Linked DNA regions of Methylosinus sp. H3A. The protein of the gene in region 2 interacts with the protein of the main gene of each other region in a pairwise test. Links are inferred from orthologs where the notes say so. Each region holds a gene or a part of one and is shown on either strand. Other genes may lie near its edges.

What was found.
Region 1: the proteins of lpdA (region 2) and odhB interact in binary tests that used the Escherichia coli proteins (3 or more experiments, as listed by UniProt). The link is inferred for Methylosinus sp. H3A from one-to-one orthologs.

The regions. Positions count from the first base shown.
Region 1 is NZ_JADNQW010000005.1:332,674-335,892, forward strand. The notes cover bases 315-3,219. They hold odhB (2-oxoglutarate dehydrogenase complex dihydrolipoyllysine-residue succinyltransferase), read right to left. Parts: upstream 2,428-3,219; coding sequence 1,201-2,427; downstream 315-1,200. Other genes in these bases: IY145_RS04610 (hypothetical protein), read right to left, coding at 349-690; IY145_RS04615 (DUF1150 domain-containing protein), read right to left, coding at 810-1,079; IY145_RS04625 (2-oxoglutarate dehydrogenase E1 component), read right to left, coding at 2,430-3,219. In the rest of the region: IY145_RS04605 (hypothetical protein), read right to left, coding at 1-267. UniProt on the Escherichia coli protein: E2 component of the 2-oxoglutarate dehydrogenase (OGDH) complex which catalyzes the second step in the conversion of 2-oxoglutarate to succinyl-CoA and CO(2).
Region 2 is NZ_JADNQW010000005.1:1,052,056-1,055,230, reverse strand. The notes cover bases 292-3,152. They hold lpdA (dihydrolipoyl dehydrogenase), read right to left. Parts: upstream 2,498-3,152; coding sequence 1,085-2,497; downstream 292-1,084. Other genes in these bases: IY145_RS08050 (glycosyltransferase family 4 protein), read right to left, coding at 2,638-3,152; IY145_RS08060 (usg protein), read left to right, coding at 724-993; IY145_RS08065 (GlcG/HbpS family heme-binding protein), read left to right, coding at 292-543. Also shown: more of IY145_RS08065, read left to right, coding at 55-291; more of IY145_RS08050, read right to left, coding at 3,153-3,175. UniProt on the Escherichia coli protein: Lipoamide dehydrogenase is a component of the glycine cleavage system as well as of the alpha-ketoacid dehydrogenase complexes.

The DNA.
Region 1 (3,219 bases), 720 kb from region 2 along the record:
GGCGGCGATGTCCGCGACGGCGAGGTGGAGCGCTTTTTCGCTCAACACGTCGAGCCGTCCCTCCAAGAATTTGATTCTCGCCGTCAACTCGGCCTCGGCCGTGATCCGCTCCCGCTCGATGCGGTCGATCTTATCGCTTTGCCGCTCGAGCAGGCGCTTGAATTCGTCGAGCGATTCCTTGGTGTATCGACGCAACTCGTCGAATTGCACCGTCGTCGTCACCAGCTCCTTATAGAGATCGGCCAGCTTCGTCGCGAGCTGAGCCAATGTCTCTCTCGTCCCCCCGAACACTCGTACGCGCTCCTCGAAATGAAATCGACGAATTCACTCGCTCAGAAAAATTCTCGCTCAGAAATTCTTCGCCCAAGCCCCATAGCCGCGCAATTCCGACCCGTAATCCTGCATCGATTTCGAGAGTTTTCGCGCCTGCGCCGAAATCGTCCCGATCTCATCCTCGAGCGGCCGCGTCGCCTCGAAGCCGCTCGCTATCATGCGCAAGAAAACGCCGATGGGATGGAAGAAAGCGGCGACCCACCCGGGCCGGCGTTCACCTATCGAGCGCTTCGTCGCCCCAGTCTCGGGCGTGAGGCGCTCGCGCTCCTCCGCGAGGATTTCCCGAAGCTGAAACTCGGAACGGATCGTCCAACGTCGATCGAAGGGTTGGCGTCGACTATGCGCAGAGTCGTTCATGAGACATCTCCATGCTCCGACGGCGACGGACGAAGCGCCGCTCTCCCGACGGCCCAAATCCTCGCCACGACATTCGACCGATGGAGTCTATCCCACTTTCGTCGCCCCGTCAGCCTGCCTCAGTGGAGGCTGACGGTCTGGAGTTGCTGCTGCCAGGCGTTGGCGAGGGCGCCCTCTTCCGTATCGGCGAGGACGATCGGCGTGCCGTCCGCGCCGAGCAACGCGAAGAGGGTCAGGCCGGGCTCTATGGCCGGAGCCTGCGGATAGAGCCTCTTGACGTCCTCCGAGCGCATCGTCCGCACATAGGCGATCGCACCATCGCCCAGATGCGCGAACTGCTCAGGGGTCAGCAGGGGGGATCTTTTCTCGGTCGCGGTCTTGCCTTCCATCTCACACTCCTCGGCGGTCGTATCGACCCGCTCGGCGGACGCCTACTTTCGTAGCACGGGAGATATCTGTGCATCGCAGCGGCCGATTTTCAGGGGCGGCTCGGATTTTTTCGTGAAACCGTCACAAATCCAGCACGAGCCGCGCAGGATCCTCGAGCTGTTCCTTGACCCGCACCAGGAAAGTGACCGCCTCTTTGCCGTCGACGATGCGGTGATCATAGGAGAGGGCGAGATACATCATCGGGCGGATTTCGATCTTGCCGGCGACGACGACAGGCCGCTCCTCGATCTTATGCATGCCCAATATGCCCGATTGCGGCGCGTTGAGAATGGGCGTCGACATCAGCGAGCCATAGACGCCGCCATTGGAGATGGTGAAAGTGCCGCCGGTGAGATCGTCGAGATCGAGCCTGCCCTCTCGGGCTTTGCGGCCGAATTCGCCGATCGCCTTCTCGATCTCGGCGACGCTGAGGCGGTCGGCGTCGCGCACCACCGGCACGACGAGGCCCTTTTCCGTGCCCACGGCGACGCCGATGTGGCAGTAGTGCTTATAGATGACGTCGGCGCCGTCGATCTCGGCGTTGACGGCCGGCACCTCCTCCAGCGCCTTGCAGCAGGCTTTCACGAAGAAGCCCATGAAGCCCAGCTTCACCTGATGCTTCTTCTCGAACAAATCCTTGTAGCGATTGCGCAGCGCCATCACCGACGACATGTCGACCTCGTTGAAGGTCGTCAGCATGGCGGCGTTGGATTGCGCTTCCTTGAGGCGCTTGGCGATGGTCTGGCGCAGGCGCGACATACGCACCCGCTCCTCGCGCTCGGCGTCGGCCGCCGGGGCGGTCGGACGCGGCGCCGCCGGAGCGTTCACGGGCGCAGGCGCCGCGGGCGCGGGCGCGGACCGCGCCGCGAGAGCGAGAACATCGCCCTTGAGCAGCTGACCCTGCTTGCCGGAGCCGACGACGCCGGAGAGATCGACGCCCTGCTCTTTCGCGATCTTGGCGGCGGAGGGCGCCGGCGGCCGGGCCGACGCTTCGGCGACAACGGCCGGCGCGGCTGCTGCGGGGGGCGGCGCGACGGTGGGGGCCGCGGGCGCCGGACGCGGCGCAGCGGCGGCGCCTTCGGCGATCTGCCCGAGCAGCGCGCCGGGCGTGACCGTCTCGCCATCCTTGGCGATCACATCGGTCAGCACGCCGGCGGCGGGCGCATTCACCTCGAGTGTGACCTTGTCGGTCTCGAGCTCGACGAGCGCTTCATCCGCCGCGACAGCGTCGCCCGGCTTTTTGAACCAGCGGCCGATCGTCGCCTCGCTCACCGATTCGCCGAGCGTCGGAACACGGATTTCCGTCATGATCACTCCGCCGCCAAAGAGATGCGCGTCGCAAAGGCCTCGTCGAGGAAGGCCCGCAGCTGCGCCTGATGCTTGGACATTGTGCCCGCCGCGGTCGAGGCCGAAGCCGGACGGCCGATGTAGCGAGCGCGTTTGGACTTGCCGCCGACCTGCGTCAGCACCCATTCGAGATAGGGCTCGACGAAGGACCAGGCGCCCATATTCTTGGGCTCCTCCTGGCACCAGAAGACATCGGCCTGCTTGAAGCGCGACATCATCGTCACCAGTCCCTTCAACGGGAAGGGATAGAGCTGCTCGACGCGCAGGAGATAGACGTCATTGGCACCGCGCGACTCGCGCTCCTCGAACAGGTCGTAATAGACCTTGCCCGAGCACAGGATCACGCGCGCGATCTTGTCGTCGGGCGCGAGGCGGAATTTTTCCGAGGGCTGCAACTCCGCGTCGTCGGAGATGAAGCGATGGAACATCGTCCCCTCGCCCATCTCGTCGAGACGCGACACGCAGCGCTTGTGGCGCAGCAGCGATTTCGGCGTCATCAACACCAGCGGCTTGCGAATGTCGCGATGCAATTGCCGACGCAGAATATGGAAGTAATTGGCCGGCGTCGAGCAATTGGCGACTTGCAGATTATCCTCCGCGCAGAGCTGCAGATAGCGCTCGAGCCTGGCCGAGGAATGCTCCGGCCCCTGCCCCTCATAGCCATGCGGCAGCAGGCAGACGAGGCCCGACATGCGCAGCCATTTGCGCTCGCCGGCGGAGAGGAACTGATCGAAGACGACCTGCGCGCCATTG
Region 2 (3,175 bases):
AAAGTCGAAGCGCGTATTTTACTATAGTAGTTCTATAGACAATGGAGATAACTAATGCGCTTCGTCATGGCGGCCGCGATCGGCGCCCTCTTCCTCTCCGTCCCCGCGGCTTTTTCGGCGGAGGGCGACACCAAAGGCGTGAAGCAGAAATTCTCGCTCACCCTGGACGGCGCCAAGAAGGCCGCCGCCGCCGCCGAGGCGGAGGCCCTCAAGAATGGCTGGAATGTGGTGATCGCCATTGTCGACGACGGCGGCAATCTCCTCTATCTGCAGCGCCTCGACGGCACGCAGGCCTCGTCGTCCGAGACGGCGACGCGCAAGGCGCGCACCTCCGCGCTGTTCAAGCGTCCGACCAAAGCGCTCGAGGACGCCGTCGCCGGCGGCCGCGTCGCTCTGCTGAGCCTGCCCAATGTCACCCCGCTCGAGGGTGGCGTCCCGCTCGTCTACAAGGGCGAGATCATCGGCGCGATCGGCGTCTCCGGCGCCACGTCGCAGCAGGATGCGCAGGTCGCCAAAATCGGCGCCGACACGCTCGTGCAGTGAGGCGGCTTCTCGAGAAACGGCGTCCGCGCTCTCCCATTTTCGGAGCGCGGCCGCCACGCGGATCAGCACTCGCTGTGGCCTGCTGCTAGCATATTGTTTTTAAAAGTTTATTCGGCATTCTCCTTGCATGATGATCGCAGTCGAACCTATCGTTTCACGCGATCGAAGAGGAGGCGTCGAATGGCGTCGCGCGAATTTCGCCGCATGCTCGAAGGCTATGGACTGACGACGGCCAATATTTTCTACCGTCTGCCCGATCATCCCGCGATCATGCAATCCTACATCTGGCAGGACTACGATCTGCAGCCCGAATTTCCGCAATTGCGCAAATTCCTGGATTTCTGGCAGAGGAGCCTCGATGGGCGGCTCCATTCGGTGCAAGTGGCGCATAGCGGTCTCATTCGCCCGGCGGAAATCTCGCTGGTGGGCGAGGAGTTCCGTCTGCACTGAGTCGCCGCTCGAAAAACCTCCAGTCCCCTCGCCCTGAGGAGCCCGCGCAGCGGGCGTCTCGAAGGATGAGGGGATTGGATTTGCGAGCGCTTCACAAATGGATCGAGCGCTTGGCGACGCCGAGCGCCGCCTCCTTGATCGCCTCCGACAAGGTCGGATGCGCGTGGCAAGTGCGGGCCAGATCCTCGGCTGCGCCGGAGAACTCCATCAGCACGCCGGCTTCGGCGATCAATTCGCTGGCGTCCGAGCCCAATATATGCACGCCGATCACGCGGTCGGTCGCGGCGTCGGCCAGCACTTTGACGAAGCCCTCCGTCTGCCGGTTGGCGCGCGCGCGGCCATTGGCGGAAAAGGGGAATTTGCCGACATTATAGGCGAGGCCCGCCGATTTCGCCTCTTCCTCGTTCATCCCGACCCAGGCGACCTCGGGCATCGTATAGACCACCGAAGGGATGATGCCGTAATTCACATGTCCCGCCTGGCCGGCGAGGATTTCCGCCAGAGCGACGCCCTCCTCCTCGGCCTTATGGGCCAGCATCGCGCCGCGCACCACATCGCCGATCGCATAAATTCCCGGCACATTGGAGCCGAAATGCTCGTCGATGACGACGCGCCCGCGCTCGGTGAGGACGCCCGCCTCCTCGAGGCCGAGGCCGGCCGTGTAGGGAAGGCGCCCCGTGGCGATGAGCACGGCGTCGGCGGCGATGGGCGTGCCGCCGCCGCCCTTGGTGGAGGCGTAGGCGACCGAGACGCCCTCCGCGGTCTTCTCGATCTTGGTGACCTTGGCGGCGAGATGGAAGGCGAAGCCCTGCTTCTCCAAAATCTTCTGAAAGCGCGTCGCGATCTCGGCGTCGGCGCCGGGCGATATGCGGTCGAGATATTCGATGACCGTCACCTGCGCGCCGAGCCGGCGCCAGACCGAGCCGAGCTCGAGGCCGATGACGCCGGCGCCGACGACGACGAGATGCTTGGGCGGGGCGTCGAGCTCGAGCGCCCCGGTCGAAGAGAGAATCGTCTTCTCGTCGAAAGCGATCTCCTTGCCGTCGACGTCGCGCAGCGGCGCGACGGCGGAACCCGTCGCGATCACGATATTTCGTGATTCGAGAATTTGCGTCGCGCCATTCTCGCCGGTCACCTCGACGCGTCCGGCGCCGAGAATGCGGCCGACGCCGTGATAGGAATCGATCTTGTTCTTCTTGAACAGAAAGGCGACGCCGCCGACATTCGCCGCGACCGTGTCGGCCTTGTGCTTCATCATCGCCTTCAGATCGAGGCGCGGCGGATCGACGATGACGCCGAGATCGGCGAGGCCGTGGCCCGCCTCGTCGAACATATGCGAGGCGTGGAGCAGCGCCTTGGAGGGAATGCAGCCGACATTGCCGCAAGTGCCGCCATGGGTCGCGCGCTTTTCGACGACGGCGGTCTTGAGACCGAGCTGCGCCGCCCGGATCGCGCAGACATAGCCGCCCGGCCCCGTGCCGATGACGATGAGATCATAAGCCATCCGCCAACTCCTTTTGTCGCGCTGCGATCGATCGCCAGATATCTTTTATGGAAGGAGAATATCCGCTTCGTAGGGCGAAGGTCGAAACATTTCTTCCGCAGGCGCTCGCATGTCTTCCTCAGGCCCTCGCAAGGCGCGGGTCACGCGCCGGGCGCGCGCGCCGAGAGCACGAGCTCATAAGCGTCGAGCGTCGCGCCGCACATTCGCTCGACGGAAAAATGCGTCTGCACATGCTGCCGTGCGCGCGTCGTCAGCCCGTCCCGCGCGGAGGGACGCAGCTCCAGCGCCTCGCGGATCGCCCGCGCCAGCGCGGCCGCGTCGCCCGCCGGCGCGCGCCAGCCGGTGGCGTCGGCGGCGTCCACTTGCGGCGGGGCGAGCACGGTCTCGACCGCCGCGCCGAGATCGGAGACGATGATCGGCGTGCCCATCGCCTGCGCCTCTACGGCGACGCGGCCGAAGGCTTCTGGCGTCGTCGAGGGCGCCACGGCGACCGCGGCGGCGAGATAGGCGGCGGGCATGTCGGCGCAATAGCCTGGAGTCAGCACGACGCCCTCGAGGCCGGCGCGCGCGATATGCGCTTCGACATTGGCGCGAAAAGCGGCGTTGGGCGCGTCGCCCGCCAAGACGAAGCGCACATCCGAGAGGCCTCCGACGACGAGGAGCTTCGCCGCGTCGATC